Linked DNA regions of Chelativorans sp. AA-79. The protein of the gene in region 2 interacts with the protein of the main gene of each other region in a pairwise test. Links are inferred from orthologs where the notes say so. Each region holds a gene or a part of one and is shown on either strand. Other genes may lie near its edges. The genes, in order: hfq and rho.

The links.
Region 1: the proteins of rho (region 2) and hfq interact in binary tests that used the Escherichia coli proteins (3 or more experiments, as listed by UniProt). The link is inferred for Chelativorans sp. AA-79 from one-to-one orthologs.

The regions. Positions count from the first base shown.
Region 1 is NZ_CP120361.1:2,798,478-2,801,701, forward strand. The notes cover bases 157-3,062. They hold hfq (RNA chaperone Hfq), read left to right. Parts: upstream 157-1,438; coding sequence 1,439-1,687; downstream 1,688-3,062. Other genes in these bases: trkA (Trk system potassium transporter TrkA), read left to right, coding at 157-410; PVE73_RS13590 (D-amino-acid transaminase), read left to right, coding at 446-1,312; hflX (GTPase HflX), read left to right, coding at 1,769-3,062. Also shown: more of trkA, read left to right, coding at 1-156; more of hflX, read left to right, coding at 3,063-3,067; mazG (nucleoside triphosphate pyrophosphohydrolase), read right to left, coding at 3,074-3,224. UniProt on the Escherichia coli protein: RNA chaperone that binds small regulatory RNA (sRNAs) and mRNAs to facilitate mRNA translational regulation in response to envelope stress, environmental stress and changes in metabolite concentrations.
Region 2 is NZ_CP120361.1:225,554-228,778, reverse strand. What follows is about bases 132-3,038. They hold rho (transcription termination factor Rho), read right to left. Parts: upstream 2,265-3,038; coding sequence 999-2,264; downstream 132-998. Other genes in these bases: hemE (uroporphyrinogen decarboxylase), read right to left, coding at 3,016-3,038; hemJ (protoporphyrinogen oxidase HemJ), read right to left, coding at 2,495-3,031. Also shown: more of hemE, read right to left, coding at 3,039-3,225. UniProt on the Escherichia coli protein: Facilitates transcription termination by a mechanism that involves Rho binding to the nascent RNA, activation of Rho's RNA-dependent ATPase activity, and release of the mRNA from the DNA template.

The DNA.
Region 1 (3,224 bases), 2.6 Mb from region 2 along the record:
AGCAACTGGGCTGCAAATCGAACCTCGTCCTCATCAACAATCCCACCTATCACGATTTCGCCAGGACGCTCGGCATCGACGCCCATGTCAATCCGCGTGCGGTGACCATCTCCCGCGTGCTGCAGCATGTGCGCCGCGGGCGCATTCGCGCCGTGCACAACATCGACCGCGGTGCCGCGGAGGTGATCGAGGCGGAGGCGCTGGAGACCTCGCCGCTCGTCGGTCCGCCGCTCAACGAGCAGGACCTGCCGGACGGCATGCGGATCGGCGGCGTCTGGCGCGAGGGTCAGTTCATCCGGCCGAGCGGTATCCTGCGGATCAAGCCCAAGGACCGTGTCGTCATTTTTGCGCTTGCCAGCGCGGTGCGGCAGGTGGAACAGCTTTTCCGTGTGAGTCTGGAATTTTTCTGACCGGCCCCGCTGGGCCTTTTTCGAGGGAGCCTGGAATGCCGCGCATCGCCTATGTGAATGGCCGCTATGTTCGCCACGCGGAAGCCGCCGTTCACGTCGAAGACCGGGGATATCAATTCGCCGATGGCGTCTATGAGGTTTGCGAGGTGGCGCGGGGCTACATCATCGACATGACCCGTCACCTCGACAGGCTCGGCCGCTCTTTGCGGGAGCTCGAGATCCGCTGGCCGATGCACCGGGATGCGCTCGAATTCGTGTTGCGCGAAGTGGTGCGTCGCAACGGCGTCACCGACGGCCTCGTCTATCTGCAGGTGACGCGCGGTGTCGCCCCCCGTGATCACTTTTTTCCCTCGTCCGAAACAAAGCCGGCGCTCGTCATTACCGCCAAGCAGCTCGATCCGAGGAATGCCGCCAGGCGCGCCGAAACCGGCGTAAAGGTCATTACGGTGCCGGAAAACCGCTGGGACCGCGTCGACATCAAGACGGTCGGACTCCTCCCCAACGTGCTCGCCAAGCAGAAGGCACGGGAAGCCGGGGCCGCCGAGGCTTGGTTCGTCGACGGCGACGGCCTGGTGAAGGAAGGCGCTTCCACCAACGCCTGGATCGTGACCGCCGACGGAAAGCTGGTCACCCGCCCCGCCGATTTCGGCATCCTTCGAGGCGTGACCCGCGCCACAGTGATGGAACTCGCGGCGAACATGGGATTGGAGGTGGAGGAGAGGGCGTTTTCGGTGGAGGAGGCGCAATCGGCCCGCGAAGCCTTCATCACGGCGGCCTCCACCGTGGTGATGCCCGTGGTCGATATCGACGGTCGTCCGGTGGCGAACGGCCATCCGGGTTCCCTCACGCTGTCGCTCAGGCAATCGTTTTTTGACGTTGCGGAAAAAAGTCCTGCCTGTTAACCCAATCCGATGAGCCGATGCGTGAGAGGCGTTCGGCGGGCGCGGCAGGAGGGCAGTTGCCGTGCTTGACAGGGCGTGGCTAATTTTGCGCTACTGCCGGCAAAGCGCAGGGGATGAAAAACAAAAATGGCGGAACGTTCCCAGAATCTGCAGGATCTGTTTCTTAATACCGTTCGCAAGAGCAAGAACCCGCTGACGATTTTCCTGATCAACGGCGTGAAATTGACTGGTGTCGTGACATCGTTCGACAATTTCTGCGTTCTTCTGCGCCGGGACGGCCACTCGCAGCTCGTTTACAAGCATGCCATCTCCACGATCATGCCGAGCCAGCCGGTCCAGCTGTTCGAGGCGGAGGAAGGCAGTCGGGAAGGCTGATTGGCTGAAGAACCGCAGGCCGGCAGAGAGCCGCGTGACCGGGACGGAACCGGCACGGAGGACCGCACAAAGGCTGTCGTCATAGCGCCGATAATTTCGGCGCGAGGTCGCGTGCAAGCCGACGAGGGCGCCCAGCGCACGCATATGCCGCTTTCTCCGCAGGCAAAGCTGGAGGAGGCGGTCGGACTGGCCGAAGCGATCGATCTCGACATCGCCCATAGCGAAGTCTTTGCCCTTGCCCAGCCGCGGCCGGCGACGCTTATCGGCGCCGGCAAGGTGGACGAGCTGGCCACCATCGTCGCCGAGAAGGACGCTGAGCTCGTTATCGTTGACCATCAACTGAGCCCGGTGCAGCAGCGCAACCTGGAACGCAGCTTCAAGGCCAAGGTCCTCGATCGGACGGGGTTGATCCTGGAAATCTTCGGGCGTCGTGCCCGCACCAAGGAAGGGCGGCTTCAGGTCGATCTTGCCCATCTCGAATACCAGCGCGGCCGGCTGGTGAGGAGCTGGACCCACCTCGAGCGCCAGCGCGGTGGCGGCGGCTTCATGGGCGGTCCCGGCGAAACGCAGATCGAAGCCGACCGCCGACTCCTGCAGGAACGTATCCTGCGCATCCGGCGCGAGCTGGAAACCGTACGGCGGACACGCGACCTGCATCGGGCGAAACGGCGCAAGGTGCCTTTTCCCGTAGTCGCCATCGTCGGCTATACGAATGCCGGCAAGTCAACGCTCTTCAACCGGCTCACCGGTGCGGCCGTGCTGGCGGAGGACATGCTGTTCGCCACGCTCGATCCCACACTGCGGCGCGTCCGCTTCCCGCATGGGACGGTCGTGATCCTTTCCGATACGGTTGGCTTCATTTCGGATCTGCCGCCGCATCTGGTGGCGGCCTTCCGTGCCACTTTGGAGGAGGTGGTCGAGGCCGATCTCGTCGTCCATCTGCGCGATATTTCCGACCCCGACACGACGGCCCATGCCGCCGATGTGGAGCAGGTGCTGGCGAGCCTCGGGGTGAATGCCTCCGACACGAACCGCGTCATCGAGGTCTGGAACAAGATTGACCGGCTAAGCGAGTCCGATCGCGAGAGGCTCCTGCGCCAGGAGGCCGACAGGACAGCTCACGTGGCAATTTCCGCCATCACGGGCGAGGGGATAGACACGCTGATGGCGCTGATCGAGGAGCGGCTCTCGGGCGCCGTTCAGGAAGCTTCCTTCACCCTTTCGCCGGGCCAGATGGGGCTGATGGACTGGATATACCGGCATGGCGACGTGACCGGCCGGGAGGATCACGAGGACGGGAGCATCACCGTCCGGATTCTTGCAACTCATGCAGCACGTGAAGAAATAGAACGAAAATTATCCAACGATAAGAGGACGTAACGAAGGTTACTTCATCTTCTTCGCGCGCTGCCAAAGCTCTTCCATTTCCGCCAGAGATGCTGTGCCCAGCGGTTTTTCAGACGCCTTGAGATCGCGCTCGATGGCGTGGAAACGGCTTCGGAATTTATCGTTGGCGGCACGCAGCGCGTCTTCGGGA
Region 2 (3,225 bases):
ATTCAAGATGCTGGCTGGAGTGGAGGCCAGCATGGGATGACGCGACCTCTTTCGAATGATCTGCGTGAACGTGTTGTTGGGGCGGTCGAGGCCGGCGAGAGCTGCCGGTCGGTGGCGGCTCGTTTCGGCGTTGCCGTCTCGTCGGCGGTGAAGTGGTCTCAGCGCTACCGTGCGAGCGGGTCTGTGGCGCCGGGCAAGATGGGCGGGCACCGCAAGCGCGTGCTGGAGCCGCACCGTGCCTTCATCGCCGAGCGGATCAGCCAGACGCCGCATCTGTCGCTGCACAAGCTGAAGGAAGAGCTGGCGGCGCGCGGCGTGAAGGTGTCGCACGATACGGTGTGGCGGTTCCTGCGCCGCGAGGGGCTTCGGTTCAAAAAACGCTGTTCGCCCTTGAGCAGGCTCGTGCCGACATCGCCCGCCGGCGGCAACGCTGGCGTTCTTGGCAGTCCGGTCTCGATCCGACACGGCTGGTGTTCATCGACGAGACCTGGATCAAGACCAACATGGCGCCGCTGCGGGGCTGGGGACCACGCGGCAAGCGCCTGCGCGGCTTTGCCCCGCACGGCCACTGGCGCACGCTGACCTTCCTCGGCGCTTTGCGCCATGACCGGCTGACGGCGCCTTGCGTCTTCGATGGACCGATCAACGGCCAGTGCTTCCGCGCCTATGTCGAGCAGCAGCTCGTGCCGGTGCTTGAACCGGGCGACATCGTCGTCATGGACAATCTCGGCTCACACAAGTCGGCCGCCGTCCGGCAGATGATCAAAGCCGCCGGCGCAAGGCTCTGGTATCTGCCCCCATACTCGCCCGACCTCAATCCGATCGAGCAGGCCTTCGCCAAGATCAAGCATTGGATGCGCGCGGCTCAGAAGCGGACCATCGAGGAGACATGGCGGCACATCGGCGGCCTCGTCTCCTTAATCCAGCCCAGTGAATGCAGCAACTACTTCGTCAATGCAGGATACGCTTCCGTCAAAACCTGAAAGGCTCTAGCGTCCTCAAGTATTCATGGAATCAAAGAACTCGGCGTTACCCTTGGTCTGTTTGAGCTTATCGATGAGGAACTCAATGGCGTCTGTCGTCCCCATGGGTGCAAGGATTCGCCGCAACACGAAAATCTTCTGAAGATCCTGACGAGGCACCAGGAGGTCCTCTTTGCGGGTTCCGGATTTGAGAATGTCCATTGCGGGGTAGATCCGCTTGTCGGCCACCTTGCGGTCAAGCACGATCTCGGAATTGCCCGTTCCTTTGAACTCTTCGAAAATAACCTCGTCCATGCGGCTGCCCGTGTCGATAAGCGCCGTGGCGATGATGGTGAGTGAGCCGCCTTCCTCGATATTGCGGGCTGCGCCGAAGAAGCGCTTCGGTCTCTGCAAGGCGTTGGCGTCCACACCACCGGTCAGGACTTTGCCCGAAGATGGCACGACAGTGTTGTAGGCGCGGCCGAGGCGGGTGACCGAATCGAGAAGAATGACGACATCTCGCCCATGCTCTACCAGACGCTTTGCTTTCTCGATTACCATCTCGGCAACTTGGACATGGCGCGAGGCCGGTTCGTCAAAGGTCGAGGAGATAACCTCACCTTTCACCGAGCGCTGCATATCCGTAACCTCTTCCGGTCTCTCATCGATCAGAAGGACGATGAGGTAGCACTCCGGATGATTGGTCGTGATCGAGTGAGCGATGTTCTGAAGCAGAACCGTTTTACCCGTACGGGGAGGCGCCACGATCAGTCCTCGCTGGCCTTTGCCCAGCGGCGCGACAAGGTCGATCACCCGCGGTGAAAGATCCTTTGTCGTCGGATTCTCGATCTCCATTCTTAGCCGCTCGTCAGGATAAAGCGGTGTCAGATTGTCGAAGTGGATCTTGTGCCGGATCTTCTCGGGATCCTCGAAATTGATCGTATTGACCTTGAGCAGGGCAAAGTAGCGCTCACCCTCCTTGGGACTCCGAATGGGCCCTTCGACCGTATCGCCGGTCTTGAGTGAAAAACGCCGGATCTGCGAAGGCGAAATGTAGATATCGTCCGGACCAGGAAGATAGTTGGCAGTGGCGGATCGCAGGAAGCCGAACCCATCCTGGAGGACCTCCACGACACCGTCGCCGATGATCTCGATGTCCTGCATCGAGAGTTTCTTCAGGATTGCGAACATCAGCTCCTGTTTACGCATGATGCTCGCGTTCTCGACCTCGAGCGACTCTGCAAATGCAATAAGGTCGGTTGGCGATTTGCTCTTCAGCTCTTGGAGTTTCATTTCCTGCATAAGGGCGGACTCTAAATGTAGCATAGGGATACCGGAGATGGCTGGGCGCTCTTGCGGGCCTGCAGCGTCCGAAACTTCAGACGGAACGGCACCAGACATGAAGGGAAGGAAGACCCTTTTATCGTCCCGTCCGGAAAAGAGCAAGGAGTGATTTTCTCTCACTCCCTCAACAGCCCAAATGGAAATAACCGCTCGGGCGCCCCGGCTCACTTGAGCTAAACAACGGGCGTTCAAAAGGGTTTCACAATCACCAGGATAACGATGACGATCATGAGAAAGGTAGGCACTTCGTTGAGGATTCGCCAGTGCCGTGCCAATTTTTTGTTCTGATCCTTCTCGAACATCCGCTGAGATTTCGCCAGATAACCGTGAAGAGCGGAGAGAAGAACCACGAGACCGATCTTGGCGTGCAGCCACCCGCCCGAGAAGTCGAATCCTTTCCAGGCAAGCCAAAGGCCGAACACCCAGGTTGCTATCATGGCGGGATTGATGATGAAACGCAGAAGCCGCGCTTCCATCAACTTGAACGTCTCGCTCTGGGCCGAACCTGCTTCGACCTGAGAATGATAGACGAAAAGACGTGGCAGATAGAGCATCCCTGCCATCCAGGAGATCACTGCAACCACGTGAAAGGCTTTGATCCAGAGATAAAGGCCGTCGGGCGCTGCTGCGAAAAGGAGAACCGTCAGGAGGAGGAAGATCGCAAGGGACACGGCTGCTCTCCGTGCAGCGGCTTTCCCGCCGCTGACGCTTACGTCGGTTGCCATGATTGTTCCTCCCGCACCTGGTTGATCATCGCCTGTACATGCTCAACGGGTGTCTCAGGTGTGATGCCGTGGCCGAGATTGAAAATGAACGGGCCGCCGCTCAGTGCCGACATGATCGACTTGACGCCCTCCGAGAGAGCTTTGCCGCCGGCGACGAGCCGCATGGGGTCCAAATTGCCCTGCACGGCACCTTC